Regions from separate parts of the Kocuria sp. NBRC 114282 genome, predicted to be linked through region 2. Evidence: riboswitches for the same ligand, from Rfam matches in the RefSeq annotation. Region 2 holds a riboswitch; each other region holds the start of a gene.

Region 1 (7,584 bases), on a different contig from region 2:
GGCCGCGGCAGCTGCGCAGCCAGTCCTGGGAGGTCTCGTCGAAATCGATGCTGCGGATCCGCAGCTCCGAGGCCCGCCAGACCCGCGAGGCGAACGACGCCGCCAGCAGGGCCGCGATGAACACGAGGGCCACGTGGAGGCCATCGGGGCGGCTGATCATGTTGTCGGCGGTCGTGTAGGCGATCACCACGGTGATCGCCGCGAATCCCACGGCGGCGCGTCGGTGCCCCCGCTTTCCGGCCGACAGGGTCGAGGCGAAGGAGGCCGAGAGCATCAGTACCAGCACCCCGGTCGCGTAGGCCCCGCCCTGCGCATCCACGTCGGCGCGGAAGACCGCCGTGACGACCAGGGCGGCAGCCAGGATCGTGAGCACCAGCGGCCGCGGAGCGCGGGTCCACTCGGGCGCCATGCCGTAGCGCGGCAGGTAGCGCGGGATGAGGTTGAGCAGACCGGCCATCGCCGAGGCGCCCGCGAACCACAGGATCAGCACCGTCGACAGGTCGTAGACCGACCCGAAGGTCTCGCCCAGCAGGCTGTGCGCCAGGTAGGCCAGGGCCCGCCCGTTGGCAGCGCCGCCGGGCTCGAAGTCCCCGGCCGGGATCAGGATCGTGCACACCAGCGACGAGGTCAGCAGGAACCCGGCCATGATCAGCGCAGCGGTCGTGAGCAGTCGTCGGGTGCCCTCCACGCGGCCCCGCAAGCCCCGCGAGGTGCGCACCAGAGGCATCACGGAGACCCCGGTCTCGAAGCCGGACAGGCCCAGCGCCAGCTTGGGGAACACCAGTGCAGCCACGGCGACCGCCGCCCAGGGCGAGGAGTGCTGGCTCAGCGCCGCATGCCACCACTGCGCGAATCCGATCTCCTGCGAGCGGGCGATCTGCCACCAGCCCACCGCCAGCACCACGGCGTTGAGGCTCAGATACACGGGGACCAGGACGACGGCCACGCTGATGGCCTCCGAGAACCCGGCCATGAACACCGCGCCCAGCAGCAGGAGCAGCCCGACGGTCACCCAGAACTGCCAGTGATGCGCCTCGGCTGGCACGTGCGGATTCTCGACGATGTGCACGGCGGCATCGGCCGAGGACAGGGTCATGGTGATGACGAAGTCCGTGATCGCGAAGCCGAGCAGGCACAGGACCAGCACCTTGCCGCTCCAGCGCGGCAGCAGCGTCTCGAGCATCCGGATGGAGCCGGCGCCGTGCGGGGAGGCCACCGCCACCCACCGGTAGACCGGCAGCGCGCCGAAGAGTGTGACGGCCACCAGCACCAGGGTGGCCAGCGGGGAGATCAGCCCGGCGGCCAGGATCGCGATGCCGGGCTGATAGCCCAGGGTGGAGAAGTAGTCCACGCCGGACAGGCACATGACCTTCCACCAGGGATGGGTCTTCTCGTCGCGATCGGGTCGGCGATGCGGGGCGCCGTAGGAGGCGGAGGGGGATCCTGCCAGCAGCCAGGCGGCGGCGCGGGAGGGCGGTGCGATCATGGCGTACATGATGCGCCTGTCCCGCTCAAGGCCCCGCCGCCGAGGGCCTCAGGCGGCTGGCAGTTGCCTGTGAGCCGCGATCTGCCGATCAGTCGGGCAGCGGACCCGACCGATCTGGCTCGGGGCCGAGCAGCCCGCCGAGGGCCACCAGGAGCCCGCCCACCGCGAGCACCGCGGCGATCGCCGCGTGCGGCCCGAGCAGCTGCTGCAGCGGCGGCAGGTAGTAGGGGTAGAGAGCGGGCAGCACGATCGAGATGCTGTAGGCCACCCCGTATCCGCTGGCCCGGATCTCGTCGGGGAAGCGCTCCGTCAGATAGGCGCCCACCGGCCCGTAGCCGGTCACCGTCGTGACCTGCAGCGCGGCTGCCAGCAGCAGCACCGTGCCGATGCCGGCTCCGAGGGCCCCGGACAGCAGCGCCAGGAGGATGACGGGGGAGACCGCTGCGCAGAGCAGCCCGAAGCCCACGAAGAACCGGCGCCGCCCGATCCGACTGGACAGCGCACCCGCCCCGGCCATGGCCAGCGCGGACACGGCCGTCGCGCCCAGCATGACGAGGGAGACGGTCTGCGGCTCGAGCTGCGGCATGCGCGAGAGCTGGGCGGTCAGGGTGGGCACTGCCATGTAGGTGAGCAGCCACAGCCCGGTCATCAGCACGAGGACCTGCCGCAGCGACCGGCGGCTGCTGCCCCTGACGAGCTGCGCCAGCGGGTGCGCCGAACGGGCCGGGCGCCGGCGCTGCGGAGCCTCCTCGACCATGAGGCGGTAGTAGATCAGCATGGCAGCGGCCAGGGCGGCGCCGAGCAGGAACGGCAGCCGCCAGCCCCAGGCGGCGTACTCGCTGTCGTCCAGCAGCAGCAGGAGGAGGAAGGTGACGGCGGCGATGCTGGCGTTGGCCAGCGGCGACATCGCCATGATCATCCCGCTGAGACGACCGCGTGAGCGCGGGCGCGCCCACTCCATGGCCAGCGGGATCGCCGAGGTGTACTCCCCGCCCAGGAAGATCCCGCCCAGGAGGCGCAGCGCCAGCACCGCCAGGAACGTGCCCGCGCCGAGCACCTCGTGCCCGGGGACCAGCGCGATCAGCAGGGTCGTGAGGCAGATGCCGGCGAGGGCGACCTGGGTGATGAGCACCCGGCCCGCGCGGTCGGCGATCGGGCCGAAGATCATGGCCCCGAGCGGGCGGCCCAGCAGGGTGGCCACGAAGATCAGGCCGGCATTGCGCACGATGTCGTGATCGCCGAACAGCTGCGCCGACACCGGAGCCAGGGCGATCACGGGCAGGAAGATGTCGAACTGGTCGACGTAGTTGCCCATGATCCCGCCGCGGATCGCGCGGCGGGTCGGTGCGGGAGGGCGCCCGTCGGAGGATGCGGTCGCGGGGGCGGACAGGGGTGCAGAAGGCATCGAGCTCTCACTTCCTTCGCCGGTATGAACCGGAGCAGGTTCGACGGTCGAAGCCGCGTCAGCTTCCTCTCAGCCCGTGCCCGGGCTCCCGTGTGGGGTCATTCAGCGGTGCAGGTCCCACGACCTGCGCGCCGCACCGTCGATCCTAGCGGTGCGACGGGCTCGCGTGGCCGAGGCCCGAGCATGTGAGGCACAGTGAGGGCGTGCCCCTCATCGCTTCCGAGCCCTCGAGCCCCCCGACGCGCCCGGACCCGGGGGCCCGCATGCTCGGCATCGATCTGGCGCGGGCCGTCGCCCTGCTCGGGATGATGGCCACCCACACGATGGACCTGGTGGATGCGGCCGGTGATCCGCAGCCCGTCGGGCTGATCGCGGGCAAGGCGGCAGCCCTGTTCGCGGTGCTGGCCGGGTTCTCCGTCGAGCTGTCCACGCGGCGCTATGGGTGCTGGCGCGAGGCGGCTGCCTCACTGGCGGTGCGCGGCGTGCTGATCGCGATCCTCGGACTCGTGCTGGGATCGCTGTCGAGCTCGATCGCGGTGGTCCTGGTGAACTACGGGGTGCTGTTCCTGCTCGCCCCGCTGGTCCTGCGTCTTCCGGCCCGATGGCTGGCGGCCACGACCGTGCTCTGGCTGGTCGCCTCCCCGGTGGCCTCCCACCTGATCCGCGACGGGCTCGGCCTCCAGCGCGCCGTCGAAGCGCCCGAGCTCTCCCACCTGGCTCAGCCGGGGGAGCTGGCCCTCGGAGTCCTGCTCACCGGCTACTACCCGGTGCTGCAGTGGATGGGCTACCTCCTCGTGGGGCTGCTCCTGGCCCGGCTCGACTGGCGCAGCGCCGCCACGGCCGCCTGGGCCGGGGCCGTCGGCGCCCTGCTGGCCGCTGCGGCCTGGGTGAGCTCGCAGCTGCTGCTGTCCGCAGGCGGGCACGAGGCCCTCGAGCGCGCCGGCTCCGGTCTGTCGCCGCTGGCCTGGGGCTCGCCGTATGCCGCGCAGACCATCGGCAGCCACGGGAGCACGCCCACGACCACATGGTGGTGGCTGGTCACGGTCGGTCCGCACTCGTCGACGACCTTCGACCTGGTCTTCACCTCGGGCATCGCGGCGGCGGTCATCGCCGTGTGCGTCCTGATCTGCCTGGCGATAGGGGAGCGCACCCGCCTGCTGATGCCCGTGCTCGCGGCCGGCTCCATGCCGCTGAGCATGTACACGCTGCACGTGATCCTGTCCGAGCTCACCGACCTGTACGTGCTGCATGTGCTCCTGCTGCTGGGGCTCGCCGCGCTGTGGCGGGCCGGCGGGGAAGGCCCCGGCCCGCTCGAGAGCTTGGTCTCCGGGACCGTGCGGCTGGTCGTGCCGCGGCGCTGAGCCTCCCGGCGCCGCGTGGCCTCAGGCGGACGTCGTCGACTCGCCGGACTCCTCCAGCAGGTGATTCGGCAGCCGATTGCCCTGGGCGCGGCTGCGGATCTCGAGCAGCGTGCGTGCGTGCTGCCACAGCCGCTTATCCGCCTCGGTCACCGGCTCCCAGGCGGGGACGGGCACGGAGGTGCCCTCCTCGTCGCGGGCCACCATGACTGTCAGGCAATTGGTGGTGACCTCCAGCTCGCGGGACTTCGGATCCCCGGAGCGGACCTCCACGGCGATGTGCATGCCCTTCGTCCCGGTGTAGATCAGGCGGGCGTCGACCTCGACCAGATCCCCGATGTGCAGGGGGCGCATGAAGCGGATGCCGCCGGAGAACACGGCCACGGTGTCCCGGCCGCAGTAGCGGGTCGCACAGAGATATGCGGCCTCGTCGATCCATTCCATGACGATGCCGCCGTGGACCTTGCCGCCCCAGTTCACATCGGTGGGGGCGGCCAGGAAGCGCAGGACCTCGCGCTCGCCGGTGCCCTCCGCGCTGAAGTCCTGGCGGGCGATCTCGGCGGTGATCTCCTCGCGGATCGGGATGCGTGAGAGCGCGTAGTCACGGGCCAGCTCCTGCTCCAGGCCCCGCGGCTCGAAGCTCGGCACGGGCGTGGACTTCCCGCTGCCGTCGACGGCCACGAAGATCGTCAGGCACCGGGCCCGCTGCTCGAGCTCGCCCGTCTTGGGATCGCCCGAGCGCACCACGGTGTTGATGTGCATGGAGGACCGGCCCGTGGTCAGCACCGTGCCGGTCACCTCGACCATCTCGCCGACCTGCACGGGGTACTCGAAGTGGATGTTGCCCACGTAGGCGGTCACGCAGTAGGAGCCCGACCAGGCGGCGGCCGCGGCGAAGGCGGCCTTGTCCACCCACTCCAGGACCCGGCCGGCGTCGACGGTCCCGGAATGCCCCTCATCGGTGGGCGCTGCCAGGAACCGCAGCGTCACCTCGTGGCGTCGGGAGCGGCTGTCGGCGGGGGCGGGCGGCGTCTGGTCCATGGCGATGAAACTACCGCAGGTGATGCGGCGAGAGCCCCGACCGCGGGGGTCGGGGCTCTCAGCTGCTCTGCGCGGAAGGTAAGGGATTCGAACCCTTGGTGCAGGGTCGCTGCACAACGGTTTTCAAGACCGTCTCCTTCGGCCGCTCGGACAACCTTCCCGTGACGGGTCGGCATGCACCGCCCGCACATCGGCTCATTCTTCCACTGGCATGCGCTGGGAGCCGAATCGACGCGGCGGGCGTCTGCCCGCCTCCGTAGCCTGGGCACGACACACCCCGACGATCGCAGGAGGCCCACCATGCGCGCAGTCGCCGAAGCCGACCACGGAGGACCCGAGGTCCTGACCGTGACCGATCAACCCGTCCCCGAGCTCACCGCCGACGGGATCCGAATCCGCGTCGAGCATGCCGGGATCAACCGCGCCGACGTCCTCCAGAGAACCGGTCATTACAAGGTTCCCGACGGCGGCTCCGCGATCTACGGACTCGAGATCTCCGGCCGCGTGCTCGAAGTCGGCGCCGAGGCCCCGCAGCACGCCCTGTCCGGAGACGTCCTGGTGCCCGGGGCCCGAGTCTGCGCCCTGATGGACTCGGGAGGCTACGCCGAAGAGGTCGTCGCCCCGGCGGCGAACGTCCTGCCAGTGCCGGATGCCCTGTCCATGACGGATGCCGCCGCGCTGCCCGAGGTGCTGGCCACCGTCTGGTCGAATCTCGTGATCGAGGCCGGTGCTCGGTCCGGGCAGACGCTGCTGCTGCACGGCGGCACGGGCGGCATCGGCACGGCGGCCATCCAGATCGCCCGTTCGATCGGCATGCGCGTGATCACCACCGTGAGCTCCGAGGCCAAGGCCGAGTTCGTCCGCGAGCTCGGCGCGGAGGCCATCCGCTACGACCAGGAGGACTTCGTGGGCCGGGTGAAGGAGCTGACCGATGGCCGCGGACCGGAGATCATCTTCGACGTCGTCGGCGCCAAGTACCTCGAGCCGAACCTCAAGGCGCTGGCGGTGGACGGGACGCTGATCATCATCGGGCTGCAGGGCGGTCGGAAGGCCGAGATCGATCTGGGCTCTTTCATGGTGAAGCGCCAGCATCTCGTGGCCACCACGCTGCGTGCTCGGCCGGCGGATCAGAAGGCTCGGATCATGGCGCAGGTCCACGAGCACGTCTGGCCGCTCGTGGCCTCCGGCCAGATCCGCGCTGTTCTCGACAGGGAGTTACCGCTCGATCAGGCCGCGCAGGCGCATGAGCACTTCGACTCGGGGACGCACATCGGCAAGATCCTGCTGACCCCGTGATCGAGGACCGGCGAGGCCATCGAGAGGCCGATTCCCCACCGCACCTTCATCGAGCGGCCGGATCCTCACCACTTCCGTCGGCTAGCGGTGAGGAATTGGCCTCCGGATGAGCTGGCAGTGGGAAATCGGCCACTCGATGCGCTTGCGGGGCGGCGGCCCGCCCGCGGCGCCCGCCCCGTGAAGCGGATCACCCTCCGGCTTAGACTCCCGGTGACAGGTGCGCGGCCCCGGCCCTCCGGTCGAGGCCGCGCCTTCCCCTCTCCCTCACCAGGAGCCTTCCATGAGCACCACCGTCACACCGCCCGGAGCCGGCGGATCCGGCACCACTGATCCGCGCACCGACCTTCCTCCGGCCGCCGTCGAACCCGAGGTCCTCGAGGCCGAGCAGGCCAAGTGGACCCCGGCCAAGATCGCCCTGTGGGTCGCCATCGCCCTGGTGGGCGGACTGGCCTGGGTCATGCTGGCGATCGTGCGCGGCGAGACCGTCAACGCGATCTGGTTCGTGCTGGCAGCGGTCTGCAGCTACTTCATCGCCTACCGGTTCTACTCCAAGTTCATCGAGCGCAAGCTCGCCCAGCCCGACGACTTCCGCGCCACCCCGGCGGAGTACAAGGCCAACGGCCGCGACTACCTGGCCACGGACCGCCGCGTGCTCTACGGCCACCACTTCGCCGCGATCGCCGGCGCCGGCCCGCTGGTCGGCCCCGTGCTGGCCGCCCAGATGGGCTACCTGCCCGGGACCATCTGGATCATCGTCGGCGTGATCCTCGCCGGTGCGGTCCAGGACTACCTGGTGCTGTTCTTCTCCATGCGCCGCGGCGGCCGTTCCCTGGGCCAGATGGCCAAGGACGAGCTCGGACCGGTCGGCGGCTGGGCGGCGATCATCGCGACCCTCGTGATCATGATCATCATCGTGGCCATCCTGGCCCTGGTGGTCGTCAACGCTCTGGGCGAGTCCCCGTGGGGCGTCTTCTCGGTGGGCATGACCATCCCGATCG
Region 2 (7,584 bases):
CGGCAGGGCTGGGCTCAGTCCTCGGTGGTGTCCTGGCCCTGGCTGCCGCCCTGCTGACGGGCTCGGCGCTTCTCGTCGACGGATTCGGTCCACACGCCGGCCAGGCGCTCCGATTCGAGCTCGTCGCGCGCGGCGGTCTTGGCGTCCATCCGATCGTAGAACTCCCGGCGTTTCTGCTCGCGCGTGGGACGGCTCGTGGTGTCCTGCAGTCGCGGATCCGTGCCGCGCGGTGCCGCGAGCAGCTCGGCGCCGCCGACCATGGTGGGCTCCCAGTCGAAGACCACGCCGTCCTCCTCGGGACCGATCAGCACAGCGTCGCCGGGTCGGGCCTTCTGGCGGAACAGCTCGTCCTCGATGCCGAGCTTGGCGAAGCGGTCGGCCAGGTAGCCCACCGCCTCCTCGTTGTTGAAGTCGGTCTGCAGAACCCACTTCTCGGGCTTCTCGCCGCGCACGTGCCACAGCGGCTCGAGGCCGCGCTCCTCGCGCGTGATCGTGAAGTCGGGGACCCCGACCTTCCCGCCGCGACGGGTGCGCAGCGGCTCGGGCCGCAGCACGGCCGGTGCGGTCTCATCCGGAGCCTCGGCCTCGCGGCCCTGCTCGACGAGCTCGCCCATGGCGTAGCCCAGCAGGCTCATCCCCTCGTGCGAGGCCGTGGAGACCTCGAAGACGCGATAGCCGCGCTCCTCCAGGTCCGGGCGCACGAATTCGGCCAGCTCGCGGGCATCGGGGACATCGATCTTGTTGAGCACCACCAGGCGGGGGCGCTCCAGCAGCGGGATGGAGCGACCGCCGTCGAGCTTGCCGTCGATCGCGTAGGCAGCCAGCTCGGACTCGAGCGCCTCCAGATCGGAGATCGGGTCGCGGTTGGGCTCGAGGGTGGCGCAGTCGATGACGTGCACCAGGGCGGCGCAGCGCTCCACGTGGCGCAGGAACTCGAGGCCCAGGCCCTTGCCCTCGGACGCGCCGGGGATCAGGCCGGGGACGTCGGCGACGGTGTAGCGGTACTGCCCGGCCTCGACCACGCCCAGGTTGGGGACCAGAGTCGTGAACGGGTAGTCGGCGATCTTGGGCCGCGCCTTGGACATGGCCGCGATCAGCGAGGACTTTCCGGCCGACGGGTAGCCCACCAGCGCGATGTCCGCCAGGGACTTGACCTCGAGCACGATGTCCCGGGCCTCGCCGGGAAGGCCCAGCAGCGCGAAGCCGGGGGCCTTGCGCTTGGGAGAGGCCAGGGCCGCGTTGCCGAGCCCGCCCTGACCGCCGGCGGCGGCCACGAACTCGGAGCCGACGCCGACCAGATCCGCCAGGACCTCACCGTCGCGGTCCTTCACGACAGTGCCGTCCGGGACCGAGAGGATCAGGTCCTCGCCCTTGAACCCGTTGCGGTCATCGCCCATGCCCGGGCCGCCGTTGGGCGCCGAGCGGTGCGGGGAGCGGTGATACGGCAGCAGCGTGGTGGACTGGCCGTCGACCCGCAGGATCACGGAGCCGCCGTCGCCGCCGTGGCCGCCGTCCGGTCCGCCCAGCGGCTTGAACTTCTCGCGTCGGACGGACACGCAGCCGTGGCCGCCGTTGCCGCCCGCTGCGTGGAGGACCACTCGGTCGACGAACTCGGCCATGGTCTCCCTTCCTTGCCGGGCGTCCCGCGCCGGCAGCTGATCGGCGCCCGAGGGCGCCGAGATGTGCGTTCCGCCAGGCGTTCAGCCGGCGGGGTCCTGAAACGGAAGAGAGGGCGGGCGCACGTGGCACCCACCCTCTGACTCCTCATGGTGAGCGTGACGCGGATGACCCCGCGTCGAGCGACCGCTGCAGCGCCCCCTCAGGGTCGCTGCAGCGGTCGCCGGGTCACTCAGCCGCTGCGAGGACGTTGACGACCTTGCGGCCGCGCTTGGTCCCGAAGGCCACCTGACCGGTGGCCAGGGCGAACAGGGTGTCGTCCTTGCCGCGGCCCACGTTCTCACCGGGGTGGAAGTGGGTGCCGCGCTGACGCACGATGATCGAGCCGGCGTTGACGGACTCGCCGCCGAAGCGCTTGACGCCCAGGTACTGGGCGTTGGAGTCGCGGCCGTTGCGGGTGGAGCTTGCGCCCTTCTTATGTGCCATGGCTGCTGCCTGCTTTCGCTAGTCGGTCCGGTTCGAGCCGCGGAGGCTCGGGCGGACCCATGGAGTGTGGAGAGGGTGACCGGGTGGGTCAGGCCTTGATGTCGGTGACCTTCACGGTGGTCAGCTCAGAACGGTGACCCTGGCGCTTCTTGTAGCCGGTCTTGTTCTTGTACTTCATGATGCGGATCTTGGGGCCGCGGAGGTTCTCGACGACCTCGGCCGTGACCTTGACGCCCGAGAGCTTCTCGGCCTCGGAGGTCACCTTGTCGCCGTCGACGAGCAGGAGCGCGGGGAGCTCAAGGGTGCTGCCGGTCTCACCGGCGACACGGTCGAGGGTCACGAGGTCGCCGACGGCAACCTTCTCTTGGCGGCCGCCTGCGCGGACAATCGCGTAAACCACGGGGAACTCACTTCTCTCGAGTAGAAATCACTGTCTGGGGGCGCAGACGCTCCTGCCTGACTGACGACGCCGAGATCACCGTGGCGTCGGCCTGCCAGTGGGATGGAGACAGTACGGCCGACGCGGCTTCTCAGCGGTCAGGAGCTGCACCCGGGTGTGCCTTCCGAAGTCCCGCACTCACGACATGGACGGTGTCGCGAGGGGTCATGCGGCATGGCACTGAGCAAGCAGATTACTCCATCGTCACCGCTGCGGACAAGGACATCGCCCCCGCGCGAGTCGTCATCCGGATCACGCCCCGAGCATCCCGCGCAGGGCCGGTGCCAGGTGGTGCCCGTGGTGCACGGGACCGCTGCCCCGCCCCACCTCGAGCTCCTCGGCATGCTCGAGCGCTCCGCGCAGCCAGCCCCGCGCCGCCTCCACGGACTCCGGGAGACGCCCCGAGCGCGCCGCCAGCACGGCGATCGCGCTCGAGAGGGAGCAGCCCGTGCCGTGGGTGCAGCTCGTGTCGATCCGCGCTGCGTCCCACTGCGCCACCGGCTCCTCCTGCCCTGGCGCGACCAGCGCATCAGGGGTGCGCTCCCCCGGCAGGTGCCCGCCCTTGACGAGCACGAGCACGCCCAGCCGATCGGCCAGCCGCCGTCCCTGCTCAAGGGCCTCGGACCATTCCTGCGCCGGCGCCCGGTCCAGCAGGGAGGCGAGCTCCGTGAGATTCGGCGTCACCAGGTCGGCGGAGCCCAGCAGCTCCAGGACGGCGCCGAGCGCCTCGGACTCCAGCAGGGTCCCACCGGCTGTGGCGACCATGACGGGATCGATGACGCACAGCGGCGGCTTCTGCTCCTGCAGCCACTGCCCCACGACCTCGACGGCACCGGCGCTGCCCAGCATGCCGATCTTCACGGCATCCACGACGACGTCGTCGGAGACGGCCAGCAGCTGATCCCTCAGCACCTCCGGCGGCGGGGTGTGGATCGAGCGCACTCCGCAGGTGTTCTGGGAGACGACAGCGGTGATCGCGCCCATGCCGTAGCCGCCCAGGACGCTGATGGTCTTCAGGTCCGCGTGCACTCCGGCTCCGCCGGTGGGATCGGTTCCGGCGATCGACAGGACGCGCGGGACGGCGCGCGGGCTGATGGTGCTCATCGCTGGATCTCCCGTCGGTAGGTCTGCGCCGCCAGGCGCGGATCGGCAGCCGCGCAGATCCCGGAGACCACGGCCACGCCGTCGGCACCTGCGGCCATCAGCCCCGCGACGTCCTCCGGCCGGATCCCGCCGATGGCCACGGCCGGGAGGGCACTCAGGGCTCGGGCCCGGGCGAAGCCGTCGATGCCCAGCGGCTGCGGGGCGTCGGGCTTGGTGGCGGTGGCCCGCACCGCGCCGATGCCCAGATAGTCCACCGTTGCCGGGGGCAGCCCCGCTGCGGCGGCGATCTCGGCCTCCGAGGCGGCGGAGAGGCCGATGATCGCCTCCGGGCCGCACAGCCGGCGGGCGTCCTCCGGAGGCAGATCCGACTGGCCGATGTGGACGCCGTCGCAGGCGATCCCCCGGGCGCGTGCGGCCAGGTGGCACTCCACGCGATCGTCCACGACCACCGGGGCCGCGCCGTCGACGGCCGACACGACGGCCTCGAGCAGCTCGAGCAGCTCGCGTCCGGAGGCATCCTTGGCCCGGACCTGGATCATGCTCGCCCCGCCCTCGACAGCCAGCCGCGCGACCTCGGGGACGCTGCGAGGCCGGCTGAGCTGGGGGTCGGTGACGTGGTAGAGCGACAGTGCGGCGGGGTCGAATCGGGGGCTCATCGCCCGGCCTCCTCTGCCTGACCCGCCCCGGCGGCGGCACCGTCCGCGGCGCTCGGTGCGCCGGCCGCCTCCGCCTCGACGCGGCACCGTTCGGCGACGTCCTCGGGGCGCAGCCCGGCCAGGGCGTCGAGCAGATGCACGGCGAAGGACCCCGGGCCCTGGCAGCGATCGGCGGCGTCCTCGGCCGCCAGTCCCCAGACCAGGCTCCCGGCCGCGGCGGCGTCGGCGGGGTCCTGCGCGACGGCAGCGAAGGCCGCGATCACGGAGCCCAGGGCGCACCCTCCGCCCACCACCTGGGTCAGCAGCTCGTGACCGTGCGGCACGCGCAGCGTCCCCGACGCGGAGACGATCAGATCGACGGGCCCGGAGATGGCCACGGCATCGGCGCAACCGGCCGACACGAGCTGCCGGGCGGCCTGCACCGCTGTCTCCGGGGCATCCGTCGTGTCGACGCCGCGGCCCCCGGCCCCTCCGGTCAGAGCCAGGACCTCCGAGGGGTTGCCGCGGATCACCGCGGGACGGGACTCCAGCAGCTCGGCGGCAAGGGCGGTGCGGATCGGCAGCGAGCCGATCGCCACCGGGTCCAGCACCCAGGGTCGGCCTCCGGCCTGCCGGGCGGCAGCGGCCTCGCGCATGGCGCCGCGCTGCTCGGGATCGGGAGTGCCCAGATTGATCAGCATGCCATCGGCGATCTCGGCGAACGGCCCGGCCTCCCCCTGGATGTCCGTCATGGCCGGAGCGGCGCCGAGGGCCAGCAGGGCGTTGGCGGTGAAGTTGGAGACCACTGTGTTGGTCAGGCACTGCACCAGGGGGCGCGTGCTGCGCAGCTGCTCGAGCAGCTGGGCCATCCGGGCCGAGACCGGCCCGGAGGCGTCGTGCGATGGATTCAGGGTGCGACTGTGCGTCATGGCGACAATCCCTCCGCTAGTGCGAACTAGTTCAGGTTCGACGGGTGTGCTCTCAGCCGCCTGCTCGGGCGGCACCCCGTGTCGTGCCTGCTCAGTCTACCCATGATCCGGCTGCCCGGGCGAAGACGATGACGGCCGCCTCCCCTTCTCGGGGAGACGGCCGTCATGCGACCGGGTCGTCCTGTCGGCGCCGGCCGATCACCGGCGCCGACTGCGCTCAGGAGTGCTCGTGCTCACCCTGCGAGGCGTCCCCGCCATCCTGCGCCGGACCCGCCTGGGGGGCGGCCTCCGGGGCGCTGGCGCGGCGCGAGCGGCGCGGGCGACGGCGCGGACCGGCGGCACCGGGCTCGCGCTCGCCCAGCGAGCTGGCCAGCGACTCGAGCTGCGAGCCGGACGAGCCCCCGGCGCCCAGCGCCTCGGCGGCGCTCTGGCCCTGCGGCAGCTCGATGACCTCGCCGTTGATCGTCACCTGCGAGGCTCCCTCGGAGGTCGAGACCACCGAGGCGCTGCCTGCGGTCACGGTCGCCGAGGCGGCCGGAGCCGCAGGAGCCGGCTGCGGGACCTCGGGCGTGCCCGCCGGAGCCGCCGCACGACGCGAGCGACGCGCCCGCTGGCGCACCGGGGCGGCCTGCTCCGCGTCCGCACCGCGCACCGTGGCCGTGCCCTGGACGGCGGGAGCCGCCGGTGCGGCAGGCGCCTGCACCGACTCCGGGGCAGCCTGCGGAGCGGCCGCGGTGCGGCTGCGGCGCTGCTGCTGAGCAGCCGCCGCCCGCTCGCCCTGCGATGCGCCCTGAGCGGCGTCCTTCGACTCGCTGCGCGCCGTGCGCGAGCGCCGCTCACGACGGCCCTCGGAGCCCTCGGCCGAGTCTCGGCGCGAGCTCGAACGGCTCAGCTCCCGCACCTCCGGGGACGCGGGGTCGCCGACCATGGCCTGGGCCGCGGGGGCCTGCTCTGCAGCGTCCTCGCCCGAGGTGCTCCGCTCGGGGGCTTCGCCGGAGGCCGCTCGGATGCGCGCCTCGATCAGCGAGCGGGTCTCATCCTCGGAGCGGGCCCCGGACTGCGCCTCGGACCGGCCGCGGCCGCCACGGCCGGAGGAGCGCTCACCGCGCTGCCGGCGCTGCCCGGAGCGGCCGTCTGACTCACCGCGGCCCTGCTCTGCCTGGGCGCCGGTGTCCTGGCCCTGCCCCGGATCGGCCTGCGGGGAGTCCTGCCGGTCGCTCTGGGCCTGGTCGCTGCGGTCCTGATCGTTCTGGTCCTGCGGGGCCTGGCCGTCCTGACCGCGGCCGCGCGAGCGCTTGCCGCGGCGCTTGCGACGACGCTTGCCGCTCTCGCGGGAGTCCTGGGACTCCTGCGGGCGCTGGCCCTGGGACTCCTGGTCCCCGGCGGGCTCGCTCGCAGAGGCTGCCTCCGTCCGCTCTCCTGCCGAGGCGGAGGAGTCGGTGTCGTGGCCGCTGGCCGAGGCGATCGCGGCCAGGGCGCTTCGGGTGGCCTGTGCGCGCTTTGCCTGCTCCGGATCCTCGGCGCGCGGACGCTGCTCGTCCTGAGCGCCCGGGAGACGACGGCTGCGCTTGCGGTCGTTGCGACCCTGCCGGTTGTCCGAGGAGCCCGAGCTGCGGCCCTTGAGCGGGTGATCGTGGACGACCACGCCGCGGCCGTCGCAGGCCTCGCAGTCCTCCGAGAAGACCTCGAGCAGGCCGGTGCCCATGCGCTTGCGGGTCATCTGCACGAGCCCCAGCGAGGTGACCTCGGCGACCTGGTGCTTGGTGCGGTCGCGACCCAGGCACTCGACCAGGCGCCGCAGCACGAGGTCGCGGTTGGCCTCGAGCACCATGTCGATGAAGTCGATGACCACGATGCCGCCGATATCGCGCAGGCGCAGCTGCCGCACGATCTCCTCGGCCGCCTCGAGGTTGTTCTTGGTGACGGTCTCCTCGAGATTGCCGCCGGAGCCGGTGAACTTGCCCGTGTTGACGTCGACGACGGTCATGGCCTCGGTGCGGTCGATCACCAGGGAGCCGCCCGAGGGCAGCATGACCTTGCGCTCCAGTGCCTTGAAGATCTGATCGTCCACCCGGTAGTGGGCGAAGAGATCCTCGTCCCTCTCCCAGCGGTGGACGCGGTCCAGCAGGTCAGGTGCCACGTAGGTCACGTAGGCCTCGATGCCGTCCCAGGCCTCCTGGCCCTGGACGTGCATGGCGGTGAAGTCCTCGTTGAAGACGTCGCGCACGGTCTTGATGGTCAGATCCGGCTCGGCGTACAGCAGCTCCGGCGCAAGCGTCTTGCCCTGGGCCGCCTTCTCCTGGATCTGCTCCCACTGGGTGCGCAGGCGGTTGATGTCGTTGGTCAGCTCCTCCTCCGAAGCCCCCTCGGCGGC
Region 3 (7,584 bases), on a different contig from region 2:
TGTTGGTGGTCATGGGCGTGCTCTACGCCGTGGGCGTCTACATGCTGCTCGAGCGCTCGCTGACCCGCGTGCTGCTGGGCATCATGCTGCTGACCAACGGCACCAACCTGCTGCTGCTGCACACCGGAGGGCTGCCGGGGCGCTCGCCGCTCTACGACTCAGGTCTGGACCCGAGGGCCTACTCGGACCCGCTGCCGCAGGCGCTCGTGCTCACGGCGATCGTGATCGGCTTCGCGATCACCGCGTTCCTGCTCGGCATGATCTACCGCTCCTGGGTGCTCTCCCATCGCGATGAGATCACTGACGACGCCGAGGACCGCCGCGTGGCAGTCCAGTCGTCGTACGACGAGGAGCTGGACGCCGAGGTGCCCGAGGAGGACTCGGAGTTCGACGACGACGAGATCGACAAGCACGAGAAGGAGAGGGCCAAGGAGCTGGCACGCCACCGCAGGGAGCATGAGTCCGCTGAGCGGCGGCGTCAGCGCAAGGAGGGACGGCGATGAGCTTCGACATCATCCAGCTCGCCCCGCTGGCCATCGTCCTGCCCTTCCTGGGCGCGGCGCTGTCGCTGGTGCTGGTGCGCCGCAACCGGGCCCAGCGCTTCGTGGCGATCGTGTCGCTGTCGCTGACGCTGCTGGCCGAGTGCCTCGTGCTGGCCACGGCATGGGAGTCGGCCCCCACCTCGATCAACATCGCCGGGTGGCAGGCCCCGTTCGGCATCGTGCTGGTCGTGGACCAGCTCTCGGCCATCATGCTCGTGGTCTCGACCCTGGTCTCGCTGGCGGTGCTGCTGTTCGCGACCGGGCAGGGCATCGCCGACGGCGACGACGACGGCCCCATCTCGATCTTCTACCCCACCTTCCTGATCCTGGTCGCGGGCGTCTCGAACGCGTTCCTTGCGGGTGATCTCTTCAACCTGTACGTGGGCTTCGAGATCCTGCTGATGGCCTCCTACGTCCTGATGACCATGGGCGGCACGGCCCAGCGCATCCGGGCCGGCGTGACCTACGTGGTCGTCTCCGTGATCTCCTCGGTCCTGTTCCTGATCGCCATCGCGATGATCTACGCGGCCACCGGCACCGTGAACATGGCGGATCTGGCCGTGAAGCTCGGCGATCTGCCGGTGGGCACGCAGATGCAGCTGCACCTGATGCTGCTGGTCGCCTTCGGCATCAAGGCCGCGGTCTTCCCGCTGTCGTTCTGGCTGCCCGACTCCTACCCCACGGCCTCGGCACCCGTCACGGCCGTGTTCGCGGGCCTGCTCACCAAGGTGGGCGTCTACGCGATCATCCGCACCGAGACGCTGCTGTTCCCGGGGGACGGGGCGGATCAGCTGCTGCTGTGGGTCTCGCTGCTCACGATGGTCGTGGGCATCCTGGGAGCGCTGGCCCAGATCGACATCAAGCGTCTGCTGTCCTTCACGCTGGTCAGCCACATCGGCTACATGATCTTCGGCATCGCGGTCGGCACGCAGACCGCCATGGCGGCAGTTGTCTACTACGTGGTCCACCACATCATCATCCAGACCAGCCTCTTCCTGGTGGCCGGTCTGATCGAGCGCCGGGGCGGGTCGACCAACACGGACCGCCTGGGCGGTCTGGTCGGGCTGTCGCCGCTGCTGGCCCTGCTGTTCATGATCCCCGCGCTGAACCTGGGCGGCATCCCGCCGTTCTCCGGCTTCCTGGGGAAGGTGGGCCTGATCCAGGCGGGCACCGACCAGGGCGGCTGGGCCATCTGGGTCGTGATCGCCGGCTCCGTGCTCACCTCGCTGCTGACGCTGATGGCCCTGATGCGCATCTGGAACAAGGCGTTCCTGCGCGCCCCCGACGACGCCGACTACCCGGATCCGGTCCTGCTGGTCTCCCGGGACGAGGCACGGGAGCACGGGCCCCGCAGCGCCGCCTCGGTGTCCATGGAGGCCGAGGGCGGCGGCCGGTGGGCCGGTCGCAGCAACGTGCAGCTCATGCCGTTCTCCATGGTGATGCCCACCGGGATGCTCGTGGCGGTCGGGGTCGCCCTCACGGTCTTCGCGGGACCGCTGTTCTCGGTGGCCGACAACGCCGCGGAGAACCTCATGCACCCCGAGCGCTACGTCGAGGCGGTCTTCGGCGACGAATCGGGACCGCGCGGCGTCGTGGACGACGGCGAGGACCCGAGCTCCGATGACCCTGCCGCACCGAGCGTGCCGGAGGGCGAGCAGTACGGGGAGGACGTGGGCGAGGACAGCGGCGCCGGCATCCAGCGCGAGGTCTACGACGGCACGGATTCGCGGCCCTCGGCCGAGGCCGACGCGCAGCGGCAGGGCGCCGAGCAGTCCGAGGAGGCAGATCAGTGAGCTCGACAGCGACATCCCGCGGGTCCGCATCCGCCCGGCCGCGGCGGCGCGAGCACCGCTGGGCCGTGGAGATCCCCCTGATCCTGTGGCTCATGCTCGTATGGGCCGTGCTGTGGGGCGAGCTGACGGCCAAGAACCTCCTGGTGGGCCTGGTGCTGTCCCTGCTGGTCACCCGGGCGCTGGCACTGCCGCCCGTGCAGCTGTCCAGCCGCTTCAACGTGCTGCACGCCGTGACCCTGTTCGTCACCTTCCTGTGGCAGGTCATCCGCGCCAGCTTCGAGGTCATGTGGACCGTGATCGCCCATGGGCCCAGGGCCTCCTCGTCGGTGACCGCCGTGCAGATGCGCTCGCACTCCGATCTGATCATGACCGCGACCGGAAGCACCACGGGACTGATCCCGGGCTCGGTGCTGCTGGAGGTGGATCGTCCGAACGCGATCCTCTACTTCCACGTCCTGGACGTGCACGACGACGAGGACATCGAGCACTTCCGGGAGTCCGTGCGCAACACCGAGGCTGCCTGGATCCGCATGATGGGCTCTCCGGAGGACTACGCCGCGCTGCGGCGCGAGGACGCCCAGAAGGGCCGTGGACTCAGCCCTCGGGCCGTGCTGCGCAGCTGGGCGGGCTACGCCCACAGATCGAAGGCCGAACGACGGGATGAGGAGCAGAGCCGATGAGCACCTTCGTCATGGCCGTGTGCCTCGTGATGCTCGCCGGTGGGGCCGCCGGCGTGCTGTACCGACTGGTGAAGGGACCCTCGCTGCTGGACCGCGTGCTCTCCAGCGACGTCCTGCTCTCCGTGGTGGTCGCCGCGATCGCCCTGGAGATGGTCTGGAGCGATCACTCCGACTACATGATGGTCATCGTGACCGTCTCGCTGCTGGGCTTCATCGGCTCGGTGTCCGTGGCGCGGTTCGTCCAGCCCACGCGGCCCCGGAAGACGGGCCAGACCGATGAGGGCGCCACCAAGGAGCCGGTCGAGGGCGAGCGGGCCGAGCAGGATCACCGGCCCGCCCCGATGCAGAAGCCCGCCCCGTCCGAGAAGGAGGGACACCGCTGATGGATCCCATGGACCTCGTGCTCGACATCGTCGTGGGCGTGCTGCTGCTCGTGGGCTGCCTCATGTCCCTGACGGCCGGCCTCGGCCTGATCCGGCTGCCGGACGTCCTGTCGCGGATGCACGCGGCCACCAAGCCGCAGGTGCTCGGTCTGCTGTGCATGCTGCTGGCCGTGGTGATCCACTCCCGCGAGTGGACGCTGCTGCCGCTGGCCCTGCTGGGCTGGGCCCTGATGCTGCTCACGGCGCCGGTCTCGGCGCACATGGTGGGGCGCTCGAGCTATCGGACCAAGCACGTGCTCGATGAGACGCTGATCGCCGATGACCTGGCCGCAGCCCTGGACGAGGCCGACACCGCCGAGTCGCAGGGCGGCGCGGATCGCCCGTCGTGATCCGCGACGGCTCGCCGAGCGCGCTAGGGTGAGCACCGAACCTCCGGCGCCGGCTGAGGCGCCGGTTCCGCGATCTCCCGAGTGGCTCACTCGGGGTAGGAGATGACATGAACCCCAAGATCATGGGACTCATCGGCACCGGCGCGTCCGTGCTGGGCGTGCAGGCCGCCACCAAGGGCCTCGACGCCACGTGGAAGAAGGTCACCGGCCGCCAGGTCCCGTCCAAGGGCGATGACCCCCGTGAGGACCGCTGGCTCGACATCGTCCTGTTCGCGGTGGTCAGCGGCGTGCTGACCACGGTCGTGCGGACCCTGGTCAACCGCCAGGTCGCCGAGCAGCGCGAGAAGGCCGAGCTCAAGGCCCATGAGAAGGCCAAGGGCCGCGCCTGATCTCGACCAATCCGGGCCGGCCGCTGCGCGCGGCCTGCTGATCGATGGCGAAGGCGCCGGGAGCCGTGTGCTCCCGGCGCCTTCGTCCGTTCCGGGTCCGGCTGAGGGCGACCTGCATCTGCTGCGCGTTTGGCGTAGGATCCCAGGAATACGACAGGGGAGCGCCCGAGGGCGCTGAGAGTGCGGTCCGCCGCAGACCCTCGAACCTGCTCCGGCTAGCACCGGCGAAGGAAGTCGAGCATCTCGGAGGTGCTTCTCGCGCGTTCCTGCGGGCGCCCGCCCACGCAGCATCGCGCGAGAAGCGCTTCTCCCCTCCTGATGACAGGGGCGCCGCGGCGTCCCCGGGCCCCCAGGAGGACCACCATGACGCAGCATCGCAGCACCGGTCAGATGAGCACCGGATCCGGCCTCGATACGCGCTCGGACCGCGACTCCGGAACCGTCGGCTCCCCGCAGCGCAGCGCGCGCTCCCGCCTGCGGTGGCGCGTGCTCGACCTCGTGGTCCTCGCAGTGCTGGCCGCCGCCTGCGGCGTGATCTTCTGGGCCTGGTCCGCTCTGGTCTACCCCCTCTCCCAGGCCGTCACGGTCGGCTATCCGCCGGCGGGCGGCCTGCTGGTCGGCGGATGGCTGATGGCCGGGCCGCTGGCCGCCCTCATCATCCGCCGCCCCGGCGCAGCGCTGGCCTGCGAGCTGCTGGCGGCGTGCTTCGAGGGGCTGCTGGGCACCCACTTCGGCATGACGGTCGTGCTCTCCGGTCTCATCCAGGGCGCGGCGGCGGAGGCCGTCTTCCTGGCCGCTGGGTACCGCCGCTTCGGCCCGGTCGTGGCCGTGGCCTCGGGCGCTGCCGCCGGAGCGCTCGGGACGCTGACCGAGTGCCTGATCTACTACTACGAGTGGCCGATGGCCCACCAGGCGGTCTACGTCGTGCTGGGCACGGTGTCCGGGGCGGTCATCGCCGGTCTTGCCATGTGGGCACTGACGCGCGCTCTGCGCTCCACGGGAGTGCTCTCGGGCCTGGCCTCCGGTCGATGACCGCTCGCACGCACGGAGCCGACAGGGCCGTGCGCGGCGGAGCCGCCGTGCTCGCGCGCGGCTTCGGCTGGCAGCCCGAGGGTCGGAAGACCCCAGCCCTCGAGCAGGTGGACCTCGAGATCCCCGCGGGGCAGCGCGTGCTGCTGCTGGGCGCCAGCGGCTCGGGCAAGTCCACGCTGCTGCACGCCCTGGCGGGCGTGCTCCCGGACACCGAGGACGATGCCCCCTCCGATGCCCCCGGGCCGGGGCCCGACGGCGGTCGCGCAGCGCCCTCAGGAGGCAGCGGCCCGCGCGGCGAACTGCTCGTGGACGGACAGCCCGCAGCCCAGCGCGGCGTCGTCACCGGCCTGCTCCAGCAGGATCCGGAGTCCTCGATCCTGCTGGCCAGGGCCGGCGACGACGTCGCGTTCGGCCCGGAGAACCTGGCCGTGCCCGCCGAGGAGATCTGGGACCAGGCCGATGCCGCCCTACGTGCCGTGGGGCTGGAGATCTCCCGCAGCCGGGACACCTCGGCGCTGTCCGGCGGGCAGCAGCAGCGCCTCGGCCTGGCCGGCATCACCGCCATGCGCCCGCGCCTGCTGCTGCTCGACGAGCCCACGGCCAACCTGGATCCAGAGGGGGTGGCCACCGTCCGCAGGGCGGTCGAGACGGTGGTCGAGGACACCGGGGCCACGCTGATCGTGGTCGAGCACCGCACCGAGGTCTGGGCGGATCTGGTGGAGCGCGTCGTGGTCCTGGGGCCGCGGGGAGTGCTGGCCGACGGGAGCCCCGAGGACGTCCTCGGCGCCCGGGGGGCCCAGCGCGAGCAGCTGCGCCGCGCCGGCATCTGGCTGCCGGGCCAGCGCGCCGCCGCGGCCGCCCCGGCCCCCGCCCCCGGTGAGCTGCTCCTGCGCGCCGACGAGCTTGAGGTCTCGCGCGAGCAGCCCTCGCAGGGCCTGCTCTCCCGCCGCCGTCGCCGCGTGCGCCGCGGGGACGCGGTGCCCGACGGGGCCTGGGCCGGCGCCCCGGCGGCGCAGCCGGTGGACCTGCGCCTGCGCGCCGGCAGCGCGCTCGCGCTGACCGGGCCGAACGGCGCCGGGAAGTCGACGCTGGCCCTGACGCTGGCCGGTCTGCTCGTGCCTAGCGCCGGTACGGTGCGCGCTGCCGGCAGCCTCGCCGGAGGGCTGCCGGACGATCCTTCGGTATGGTCCGGCCCGGAGCTTGTGGAGCGCATCGGCACGGTCTTCCAGGAGCCCGAGCATCAGTTCCTCACCGGCAGCGTGCGCGAGGAGCTCGCCGTGGGCCCGCGCCGGGCCGGGGTCCCCGAGGACGAGATCGCCCGCCGCGTGGACGAGCTGCTCGAGCGGCTGCATCTTTCGGCCCACGCCGAGGCCAATCCCTTCACCCTCTCCGGGGGCCAGAAGCGCCGCCTGTCCGTGGGCACGGTGATGGCTGCAGCACCCCAGATCCTCATCCTGGACGAGCCCACCTTCGGGCAGGACGCAGTGACCTGGGCGGCCGTCGTCGAGCTGCTGGCCGAGCAGGTGCGGCAGGGCCGCTGCGTCGTGGTCGTGACCCATGATGACGACCTGGTCCGCGCCCTGGGAGCCGAGGAGATCGCGGTGCGACCCCGAACCCGGCCGACGGAGGAAGCGCGGCCCACGAGCGCGCCCGCTCGGCAGCGCGGCGCCCTGGCTCGCCGCGACGCCCTGGCCAAGCTCGGGGCGGTCGCGGTGCTGAGCCTGGCGCTGCTGCTCTCGGCGGATCCCGTGACCTCCGGACTGATCCTGGCCGTGGAGCTCGTGGGCCTGGCTGCGATCGGCCAGCGGCCCGGTGCTCTGCTGCTGCGGATCTGGCCCCTGCTGGTGGCCGCCCTGCTCTCGGGCTGGGGCACCGCGGTTCTCTCGGATGCCGGCGGGCACCTGTGGGTGAGTGCCGGGCCCCTGCAGCTGACCTCGGGCTCGATCGCCGCCGGGGCCGCGATCGCGCTGCGTGGGCTGGCCCTGGCCCTGCCGGGCGTCATGCTGCTGCTGAGCACCGACCCGACCGATCTGGCCGACCGGCTTGCCCGGACCATGCGGCTGCCGGTGCGGGTCGTGCTGGCAGCGCTCGTGGGGCTGCGCCTGGTCACGGTCATGATCGATCAGTGGCAGGTGCTCGTGACGGCTCGTCGGGCACGCGGCGTCGGCGGCTCCCGAGCCCCCCTGGCGGCAGTGCGGGAGCTGGGCGGGCGTGCGTTCGGGCTGCTCGTGCAGTCCCTGCGGCGGGCCTCGCGGCTGGCCGTGACCATGGAGGTGCGCGGCTTCGGCGGGGTGGTGGACGCCGGCAGCCGCACCTGGGCTCGACCTCTGCGCTTCGGACGGGCCGATGCCCTGCTGCTGGGGGTCGCGGTCGCAG
Region 4 (7,584 bases), on a different contig from region 2:
ATGAGATCGGCCCGTCGCTGCGCTTCGCCTCGGCGAAGGTCAACCGCCAGTCCCGCGGAGGCGGGTCCGGCGGCGGCTTCAGCGGCGGCGGACAGCAGTCCGGCGGCTCCGGCGGCTGGGACAATGGCGGCGGGGGCGGCTTCGGCGGCAACCGCGGCGGCCAGTCCTCCGGCGGCTACAACCAGGGCGGTCAGGGCGGTGGGCGCCAGCAGGCGGCCCCGCAGAACGATCCCTGGGGCCAGTCCGCCGGCGGCAGCTACGACTGGGGCACCGGACAGGACGACGAGCCGCCGTTCTGATCGGCGGCCCGAGCGCCTGAGCCCTCGCACCCACCCGGCGCAGAACCGGGAGACAGAACACATTTCCATCCCGCAGAGCACTGCGGGCTCCACGCTTCAGAAGGAGCACCACGATGGCGAAGCATGAGATTCGCAAGCCCAAGCCGAAGGCGAACCCGCTCAAGGCCGCAGGCGTCACCGAGATCGACTACAAGGACGTTGCGCTGCTGCGCAAGTTCATCTCCGACCGCGGCAAGATCCGCGCGCGTCGCGTGACCGGCGTCTCCGTCCAGGAGCAGCGCAAGATCGCCCAGGCCGTCAAGAACGCCCGTGAGGTCGCCCTGCTCCCCTACGCCGGCTCCGGCCGCTGATCGGAAAGGAACACACTCATGGCAAAGATCATCCTGACGCACGAGGTCTCTAACCTCGGTTCCGCCGGTGACGTGGTCGAGGTCAAGGACGGGTACGCCCGCAACTACCTCTTCCCCCGCGGCTTCGCGACCCAGTGGTCCAAGGGCGCCGAGCGCCAGATCGAGTCCATCAAGGCCGCTCGTGCGGCCCGTGAGCTCGCCTCGCTCGAGGACGCGCAGGCCCTGGCGGCCTCGCTGACCTCGGCCACCGTCACGGTCCCGGCCAAGGCCGGCGCCGAGGGCCGTCTGTTCGGCTCGATCAAGGCCGAGCAGGTCGCCGACGCCGTCAAGGCCGCCGGCCTGGGCGAGATCGACAAGCGCAAGGTCGAGATCCGCGAGCAGGTCCGCACCGTCGGCACCTACCAGGCCACCGTGCGCCTGCACGAGGACGTCAACGCGAACATCGAGTTCGAGGTCGTCCCCGCCTGATCCTTCGGGTGAGCCGTCCTGCACGGCACGCCTGACCGACGAGCCGTCGCCCCTTTCCGGGGCGGCGGCTCGTCGTCGTTGCCGGGCCTGTCGGGCGCCGGCGGGGGGCGGCTCTGCCCCTGACAGGTCACCGTTCGGCGGATGATGACGACGGCCCTGCGCAGCGACACAGGGCAGGCCCTGATGTGGTCCCTTGCGCGGTGATCTCGCATCTGTTCCCGGCCCTCGGGGCACGGGCGCGGCGCGGATCTGCTGCGGGCGCATGACCCGTCCCCAGGACGGGCGACTTCTGCGCCGACCAGCACCGACGCCGGCGTCGTCTCCCGTGCTACGTTCCCGGGGGCGGCTACGCCGACCCGACTTCGGAATCCGCCAGGGCACAGCAGATCGTGCACGAAGAGGTCGGCGGGGAGGCGAGCCTCGTCGTCCTTGTCCGAGCCCCCGAAGGCTCCCAGGCAGCTGACTCCGCTGACGTGGGGGAGGAGATCGCCGCGGATCTGCGCGAGCACGACGGCATCGAGTCCGTCCATGCCTTCAGCGATCCCGGCATGAGCGACCCGCTGGGCTCTGACGACGGCCGCACGGGCATGGTCGTCGCGCACATCGAGGGCACCTTGGCCGAGCAGACTGAGATCTCCACGGAGCTCGTGGACTAGCTGAGCCAGGAGCGCGGCGACGGCACCGAGGTGCTGGTGGGCGGCTCCGCGCCCATGATCGCCTCGAACAGCCAGCAGGTGATCAAGGACCTGGGGCTGGCCGAGCACCTCGCCGTGCCCATCACGCTGGTGCTCCTGCCGGCGGTGCTGGGCGTGGTGACGCTCATGTTCCAGCACGGCTTGCTCTCCGGGGTCCTGGGCTTCACGCGGGGCCCGCTGGACATGTCCATGCCCGTCCTGCTGTTCTGCATCGCCTTCGGGCTGTCGGTGGACTACGAGCTGTTCCTGATCGGGCGCATGAAGGAGTTGTGGGAGCAGACGGGCAGCAACCGCATGGCGGTCGTGGAGGGGCTCGCGCACACCGGGCGCATCACCACACTCGCGGCGCTGGTGCTCTCGGTGTCGTTCGCGGCCTTCGGGACGAGCCAGGTGAGCTTCATGCAGCTGTTCGGCCTGGGCACGGCGTTCGCGATCCTGCTCGATGCGACCCTGGTGCGCGGCGTCCTGGTGCCCGCGTTCATGCGGATCGCCGGGCGGGCCAACTGGTGGGCACCGGCCCCGCTGCGGTGGGTGCACGATCGGATCGGGCTGGCGGAGGCCCCCGAGGATCCGCATACGGGGCCCTTTGGCGCGGCGCGAGCCGGAGGAGTTCGGGGATCACATCACGCCGCCATCGGCCCGACGACGCCGCGGTCGCCATGTGGCCGACACGGCGCCGCGGCACCGGAAGGGACCGTGGTGAGGGTCCCGTCAGTCGGTCCGCGCTCTCAGCGCGGGATGATCTCCGACTGATCCTGAGTCAGGGCCTGATCGAAGAACGCCAGCTCGTGGCGGCAGCCTGCCAGATAGGCCCGCTGTGCTGCCGCACGGCCTGATTCCGAGCTCTGTGCGAGCTCCCGCTCGACGCGCTCCAGGGCTGCAGCGGTTGCAGCCACGAAGTCGGGATCGCGGTAGGTCTCCAGCCATGCGGCATACGGGTGATCCGGCTCCACGGTCGGCAGACAGGCTCCGACCTGGGCGTAAAGCCAGAAGCAGGGGAGCACTGCAGCAGCGCCGACAGCTCGGTCCTGTCCCAGGGCGGCGGCCAGCAGGAAGTCCGTGTAGGCCGCGGTGACGGTGCTGGCGGGCTCGTCGGCGGCCTCCGGACGGGCGGCCATCCAGGTGCGGTGCAGCTGGGCCTCCTCCGTGAGGCAGCCGACCGAGGCCTGTGCCCACGCGAGCTGGTCCGGGGCGTGATCGCAGCGTGCGGATAGAGCCGCCAGGGCCCGGGCGTAGCCGGCCAGATACAGGGCGTCCTGGGCGAGGTAGAACGTGAACCGCGCGTCGTCAAGGGTTCCGTCCAGCAGGGCGCGCACGAATCTCGAGTCCTGGATCTCGGCTGCCGTCTGCGCGCCGGCGTCCCACAGCGACTGCGTCCATGGACCGGCCGCTTCGACGGCGGGCTGGGGGGCGATGTTCGAGGTGGAGCTCATCAGGGACATCCCTTCGCCAGTGCGAGCTGGAGCAGGTTCCACGGGTCTGATCTCAGCGCCGGCGGCGCACCCCGTGTCCGCAGCCCAGTATAGGCGGCAGGATCGGATGCCGACAGGGCGGCATCCGGTTCCGCTGTGAGAGACGAGACCTTTTTATATGTCATATTCGACATATGAGGAGGTCAGGCGGCCTATGGGTCCTCCGAGAGCTCGGCGAGCCCGTCAGGAGCCGTCGTGGCCCTTGAGGAGGCTCGCGAAGTCCGTGACCGGGCCCAGGTCTACACCGCTGCGACGCGGCGCCCGCGCGGGCTCGGTGGGCAGGAAGCCCTCCACCCCGGCGGACTCGGCCACCAGTGCCGTCGCCATCTCGGAGGCGGCTCGAGCGATCCGCGACTCCAGGCCTCCGGTGTCCCCGGAGCCGAAGTCATCGGTCGCGGCGAACACGCCCGTGGGCAGCACGACCGCCCGCGAGTAGGAGAACAGCGGGCGCAGCGCGTGGTCCAGGACCAGGCTGTGGCGCGGGCTGCCGGCCGTCGCGGCGATGAGCACCGGGAGGTCGATCAGCGCTTCGTCGTCGAGGACGTCGAAGAACATCTTGAACAGCCCCGAGTAGGAGGCCCGGAAGATCGGCGTGACCGCCACCAGCCCGTCGGCCTGGGCGACCAGGCGCTTGTCCTCGTCGAGCTGCGGATCAAGCAGCCCGCCCGTGGTCATGGCCTGCGCCAGCGGCAGGGCCAGGTCCCGCAGCTCCACGTGGTGGACCTCCAGGGCCTCGCCCCGGGCGCCGACCCGGGACTCGACGGCATGGGCGATCCGGTCCGCCAGCAGGCGGGTGGACGACGGCGAGGACAGCCCCGCCGAGACGACGACGAGCTGACGGGTCATCGCTGCTCATCCTCCTTCTGCTCGTCCTGCGGCCGCGCGTTGATGACCTGGCGGTGCTTGGAGTCCGGGCCCTGGGCGCGCAGGGTCTCGTGGGTGGGCGGGTCTGAGGGCACGTGCGCCGGGCGACGTGCCTCGAAGCCCTCGCGCAGGCGCGGGACGATCTCCCGGCCGAGGATCTCGATCTGCTCCAGGACCATCTCCTCGGGCAGGCCGGCGTGATCCAGCAGGAACATCTGGCGCTGGTAGTCGCCCACCTGATCCGCGTAGCCCAGGTAGCGCTCCACGATCTGATCCGGGGTGCCGACCGTCAGCGGGGTCATCCGCGAGAAGTCCTCGAGCGACGGGCCGTGGCCGTAGACCGGCGCGTTGTCGAAGTACGGGCGGAAGACCCGCTTGGCCTCGGCCTCTGTCGCAGCGGCGAAGATCTGGCCGCCCAGGCCCACGATCGCCTGGTCGGCGGCGCCGTGGCCGTAGTGCTCGAAGCGCTGGCGGTAGAGGTTCACCATCGAGGCGGTGTGCTCGATGTTCCAGAAGATGTGGTTGTGGAAGAAGCCGTCGCCGTAATAGGCGGCCTGCTCCGCGATCTCCGGGGAGCGGATCGAGCCATGCCACACGAAGGGCGGGGTGTCATCCAGCGGCCACGGGGTGGAGGTGTAGCTGTTGAGCGGGGTGCGGAACTTGCCCTGCCAGTTCACGACCTCCTCGCGCCACAGCTTGCGCAGCAGGTGGTAGTTCTCGATGGCCAGCGGGATGCCCTGGCGGATGTCCTTGCCGAACCAGGGGTAGACCGGACCGGTGTTGCCACGGCCCATGGTGAGATCCACACGACCGCCGGAGAGGTGCTGGAGGAAGGCGTAGTCCTCAGCGATCTTCACGGGGTCGTTCGTGGTGATCAGCGTGGTGGCCGTGGAGAAGCGCAGGCGCTCGGTCTGGGCGGCGATATAGGCCAGGTGCGTGGTGGGTGAAGAGGGCACGAACGGCGGGTTGTGGTGCTCGCCGGTCGCGAAGACGTCCAGTCCCACCTCTTCCGCCTTGAGGGCGTACTTGGTCATGGACCGGATCCGCTGGGCCTCGGACGGCGCCTTGCCGGTGGTGGGATCCGGGGTGACGTCGCCGATGGTGAAGATGCCGAACTGCATGGTGCTCGCTCCTTGGATGCGACTCGCGAGCCCGGGGTCTTCCGGCGCTCGCGTGACGTTTCACGGAACAGTATGCGTCAATGTAGGTGACATGTCAACCATTAGGTCCGCCGTGCTCGAGGGACGGCGGGAACGACGAACGCGCTGTCGTCGTGATGCGCCAGGCCGTGTCCGCGCAGGGCGGCAGCCGGCCTGCGCGGGTCAGTCGATCGGTGCGCAGTCCGGGCGGCGGATGTCGAGCTTGCGAGCGATCCGGGAGGTGATGCGGTCCAGGTCCTCGATGTCCTGTGCATCGAGGGCGTCGAAGAACGACCTGCGCACGGCGCCCAGGTGGCCCGGGGCGGCTGCGGCCAGGGCCTGGCGACCGGCTTCGGTGAGCTGTGCGAGCTGCGCCCGACCGTCGTCCGGGGCGGCCGAGCGGGCGATCAGGCCGCGCTTCTCCATCCGGGTGAGGTGGTGGGACATGCGCGAGCGCTCCCAGTCCAGCAGCCCGGCGAGCTCGGTGATCCGGCAGGAGGAGCTCTCGCTGTCGTTGAGCATGACCAGGACGTCGTAGTCCTGAAGCGACAAGCCGGAATCGGACTGCAGCTGCGAGGACAGGGCGGCGGGGATGCGGCTGCTCACGGCGAGCCAGCGGCGCCAGACGGTCTCCTCATGTGCGGACAGCCAGTCGACGCCGTCGCCGGCGCCGCCCGTGCCAGCTGCCGTCGAGGGGGAGTCCCCGGGCTCGTCGGCGTCTGAGGGGAGGCTGCGGGGGTCGGTGTCGGGTGCCGTTGTCATGCCCCCAGGATAGCGACAAACGTGACGCGTCATCAGTGAGTGGCTGCGGGTTGCCGCTCACTTTCACGTGAGCCGGCATCCAGCAGGTGATGGCACCATGTCCGCCATGTTCCCCAGTTCCCGCAGCGCCCGACGTCAGCCCGCCGCCGCCCGGTCAGGAGCGGGCCGCTCCTCCGCCGCGCCTGCCTCTGCGCAGCGGAAGCGCCGCAAGGGCAAGGCCGAGCCGCGGCTGCTGCCGATCGCCGTCATCCTGTGGATCGTGGGGCTCGCGGCCTTCGTGGCGGGCTTCGGGCTGGGCAACACCGGTTCCGGCGCGGCCATGACCCTCACGTTCTTCGGGGGGCTGATCGTGGCCACGCTGGCGGAGGTGGGGGCGTTCCTCACTGCGCTGGCCAGCACGATCTCCTATCGGCGGCACAGGCCCTGGAATGTGATCGTGATGATCCTCTCGGTGCTGATCAGCCCGGCCACCCTGATGCTGCTGCTGCAGCTGGCCATGGGGTCCTGAGCTCGGTTGCCGAGCCGCGCGACGCACGACGACACAGCCCTGTGGGAATGCCCACGTCTCGTGTGGACACGGCCTGTGGAGAGTTGTGCACACGCCGTGGAGAAACCCTGGAATCACACTCTGACCTGGTGATTCATCCTTCGTTCACGAAGTCTGAGCCTGTGGATATCCACAGCTGGCAGGGAGATCTGCACCGGTTGCGCACAGTCCTGCACGGCGCGCCCCACAGGGCATCCACAAGTTATCCACAATCAGTGGATAAAGCCCGCGCATGTCATTTCAAGCGTTCCGGCCGAGCGGCTTATGACGTCGGCTCGGTGGGCCAGAATGGGCGGGCCGGGCGGCCGTCGTCGTCCTGGCTGCAGTCAGCGCTGGAAAGGCCCCGTCGTGTCCGAAGAGATCCGCACTCCCCCCTACGACAACGTCGCCGAGCAGTCCGTGCTCGGCGGCATGATGCTGTCCAAGGACGCCATCGCGGACGTCGTGGAGGTGCTGCGCGGCAACGACTTCTACAAGCCGGCGCACGAGTCCATCTACGAGGCCATCATGAGCCTCTACGGCAAGGGCGAACCCGCCGACGCCATCACCGTGGCCGACGAGCTGACCAAGCGCGGCGAGCTCGAGAGGACGGGCGGGCCGGCCTACCTGCACTCGCTGATCTCGTCGGTTCCCACCGCGGCCAATGCCGGGTTCTACGCCGAGATCGTCCAGGAGCGCGCCGTGCTGCGCCGCCTGGTCACCGCCGGCACCAAGATCGTCCAGCTCGGCTACTCGCAGGACGGCGAGGTCGAGGTCCTGGTCAACGAGGCCCAGTCCGAGATCATGACGGTGGCCGAGCGGCGCAATTCCGAGGACTACGTGGTCCTCAAGGACGTCGTGGAGTCCACCGTCCAGGAGATCGAGGACGCTGGCGGCCGCTCCGGCATGCAGGGCGTGCCCACCGGATTCGTCGAGTTCGACGAGCTGACCCACGGTCTGCAGGGCGGGCAGATGATCGTGATCGCGGCCAGGCCGGCCATGGGCAAGG

What was found. Region 2 has a riboswitch for thiamine pyrophosphate ahead of thiM (hydroxyethylthiazole kinase). Riboswitches for the same ligand answer to the same signal wherever they lie in the genome.
Region 1: another riboswitch for thiamine pyrophosphate. It lies ahead of QSJ40_RS11385 (MFS transporter); the one in region 2 lies ahead of thiM (hydroxyethylthiazole kinase).
Region 3: another riboswitch for thiamine pyrophosphate. It lies ahead of QSJ40_RS01635 (ECF transporter S component); the one in region 2 lies ahead of thiM (hydroxyethylthiazole kinase).
Region 4: another riboswitch for thiamine pyrophosphate. It lies ahead of QSJ40_RS11880 (thiaminase II/PqqC family protein); the one in region 2 lies ahead of thiM (hydroxyethylthiazole kinase).

The regions. Positions count from the first base shown of each region.
Region 1 covers NZ_BSQO01000008.1:45,958-53,541, forward strand. The annotation lists gene QSJ40_RS11380 (APC family permease) at 1-1,486, opposite strand, end outside; gene QSJ40_RS11385 (MFS transporter) at 1,575-2,891, opposite strand; TPP riboswitch at 2,886-2,993, opposite strand; gene QSJ40_RS11390 (heparan-alpha-glucosaminide N-acetyltransferase domain-containing protein) at 3,095-4,252, shown strand; gene QSJ40_RS11395 (acyl-CoA thioesterase) at 4,274-5,290, opposite strand; tRNA gene QSJ40_RS11400 (tRNA-Ser) at 5,363-5,450, opposite strand; gene QSJ40_RS11405 (NAD(P)H-quinone oxidoreductase) at 5,591-6,586, shown strand; gene QSJ40_RS11410 (carbon starvation CstA family protein) at 6,867-7,584, shown strand, end outside.
Region 2 covers NZ_BSQO01000003.1:6,936-14,519, reverse strand. The annotation lists gene obgE (GTPase ObgE) at 15-1,619, opposite strand; gene rpmA (50S ribosomal protein L27) at 1,846-2,103, opposite strand; gene rplU (50S ribosomal protein L21) at 2,192-2,503, opposite strand; gene thiD (bifunctional hydroxymethylpyrimidine kinase/phosphomethylpyrimidine kinase) at 2,795-3,646, opposite strand; gene thiE (thiamine phosphate synthase) at 3,643-4,302, opposite strand; gene thiM (hydroxyethylthiazole kinase) at 4,299-5,210, opposite strand; TPP riboswitch at 5,201-5,299, opposite strand; gene QSJ40_RS06270 (Rne/Rng family ribonuclease) at 5,428-7,584, opposite strand, start outside.
Region 3 covers NZ_BSQO01000001.1:353,922-361,505, forward strand. The annotation lists gene QSJ40_RS01605 (Na(+)/H(+) antiporter subunit C) at 1-503, shown strand, start outside; gene QSJ40_RS01610 (Na+/H+ antiporter subunit D) at 500-2,335, shown strand; gene QSJ40_RS01615 (Na+/H+ antiporter subunit E) at 2,332-3,015, shown strand; gene QSJ40_RS12755 (MrpF/PhaF family protein) at 3,012-3,398, shown strand; gene mnhG (monovalent cation/H(+) antiporter subunit G) at 3,398-3,787, shown strand; gene QSJ40_RS01630 (DUF4235 domain-containing protein) at 3,895-4,176, shown strand; TPP riboswitch at 4,322-4,426, shown strand; gene QSJ40_RS01635 (ECF transporter S component) at 4,540-5,208, shown strand; gene QSJ40_RS01640 (ATP-binding cassette domain-containing protein) at 5,205-7,584, shown strand, end outside.
Region 4 covers NZ_BSQO01000009.1:61,556-69,139, forward strand. The annotation lists gene QSJ40_RS11855 (single-stranded DNA-binding protein) at 1-299, shown strand, start outside; gene rpsR (30S ribosomal protein S18) at 413-649, shown strand; gene rplI (50S ribosomal protein L9) at 668-1,117, shown strand; gene QSJ40_RS11870 (hypothetical protein) at 1,591-1,773, shown strand; gene QSJ40_RS11875 (MMPL family transporter) at 1,774-2,565, shown strand; gene QSJ40_RS11880 (thiaminase II/PqqC family protein) at 2,541-3,245, opposite strand; TPP riboswitch at 3,237-3,329, opposite strand; gene QSJ40_RS11885 (FMN reductase) at 3,468-4,130, opposite strand; gene QSJ40_RS11890 (LLM class flavin-dependent oxidoreductase) at 4,127-5,269, opposite strand; gene QSJ40_RS11895 (MarR family winged helix-turn-helix transcriptional regulator) at 5,471-6,049, opposite strand; gene QSJ40_RS11900 (hypothetical protein) at 6,156-6,557, shown strand; gene dnaB (replicative DNA helicase) at 6,945-7,584, shown strand, end outside.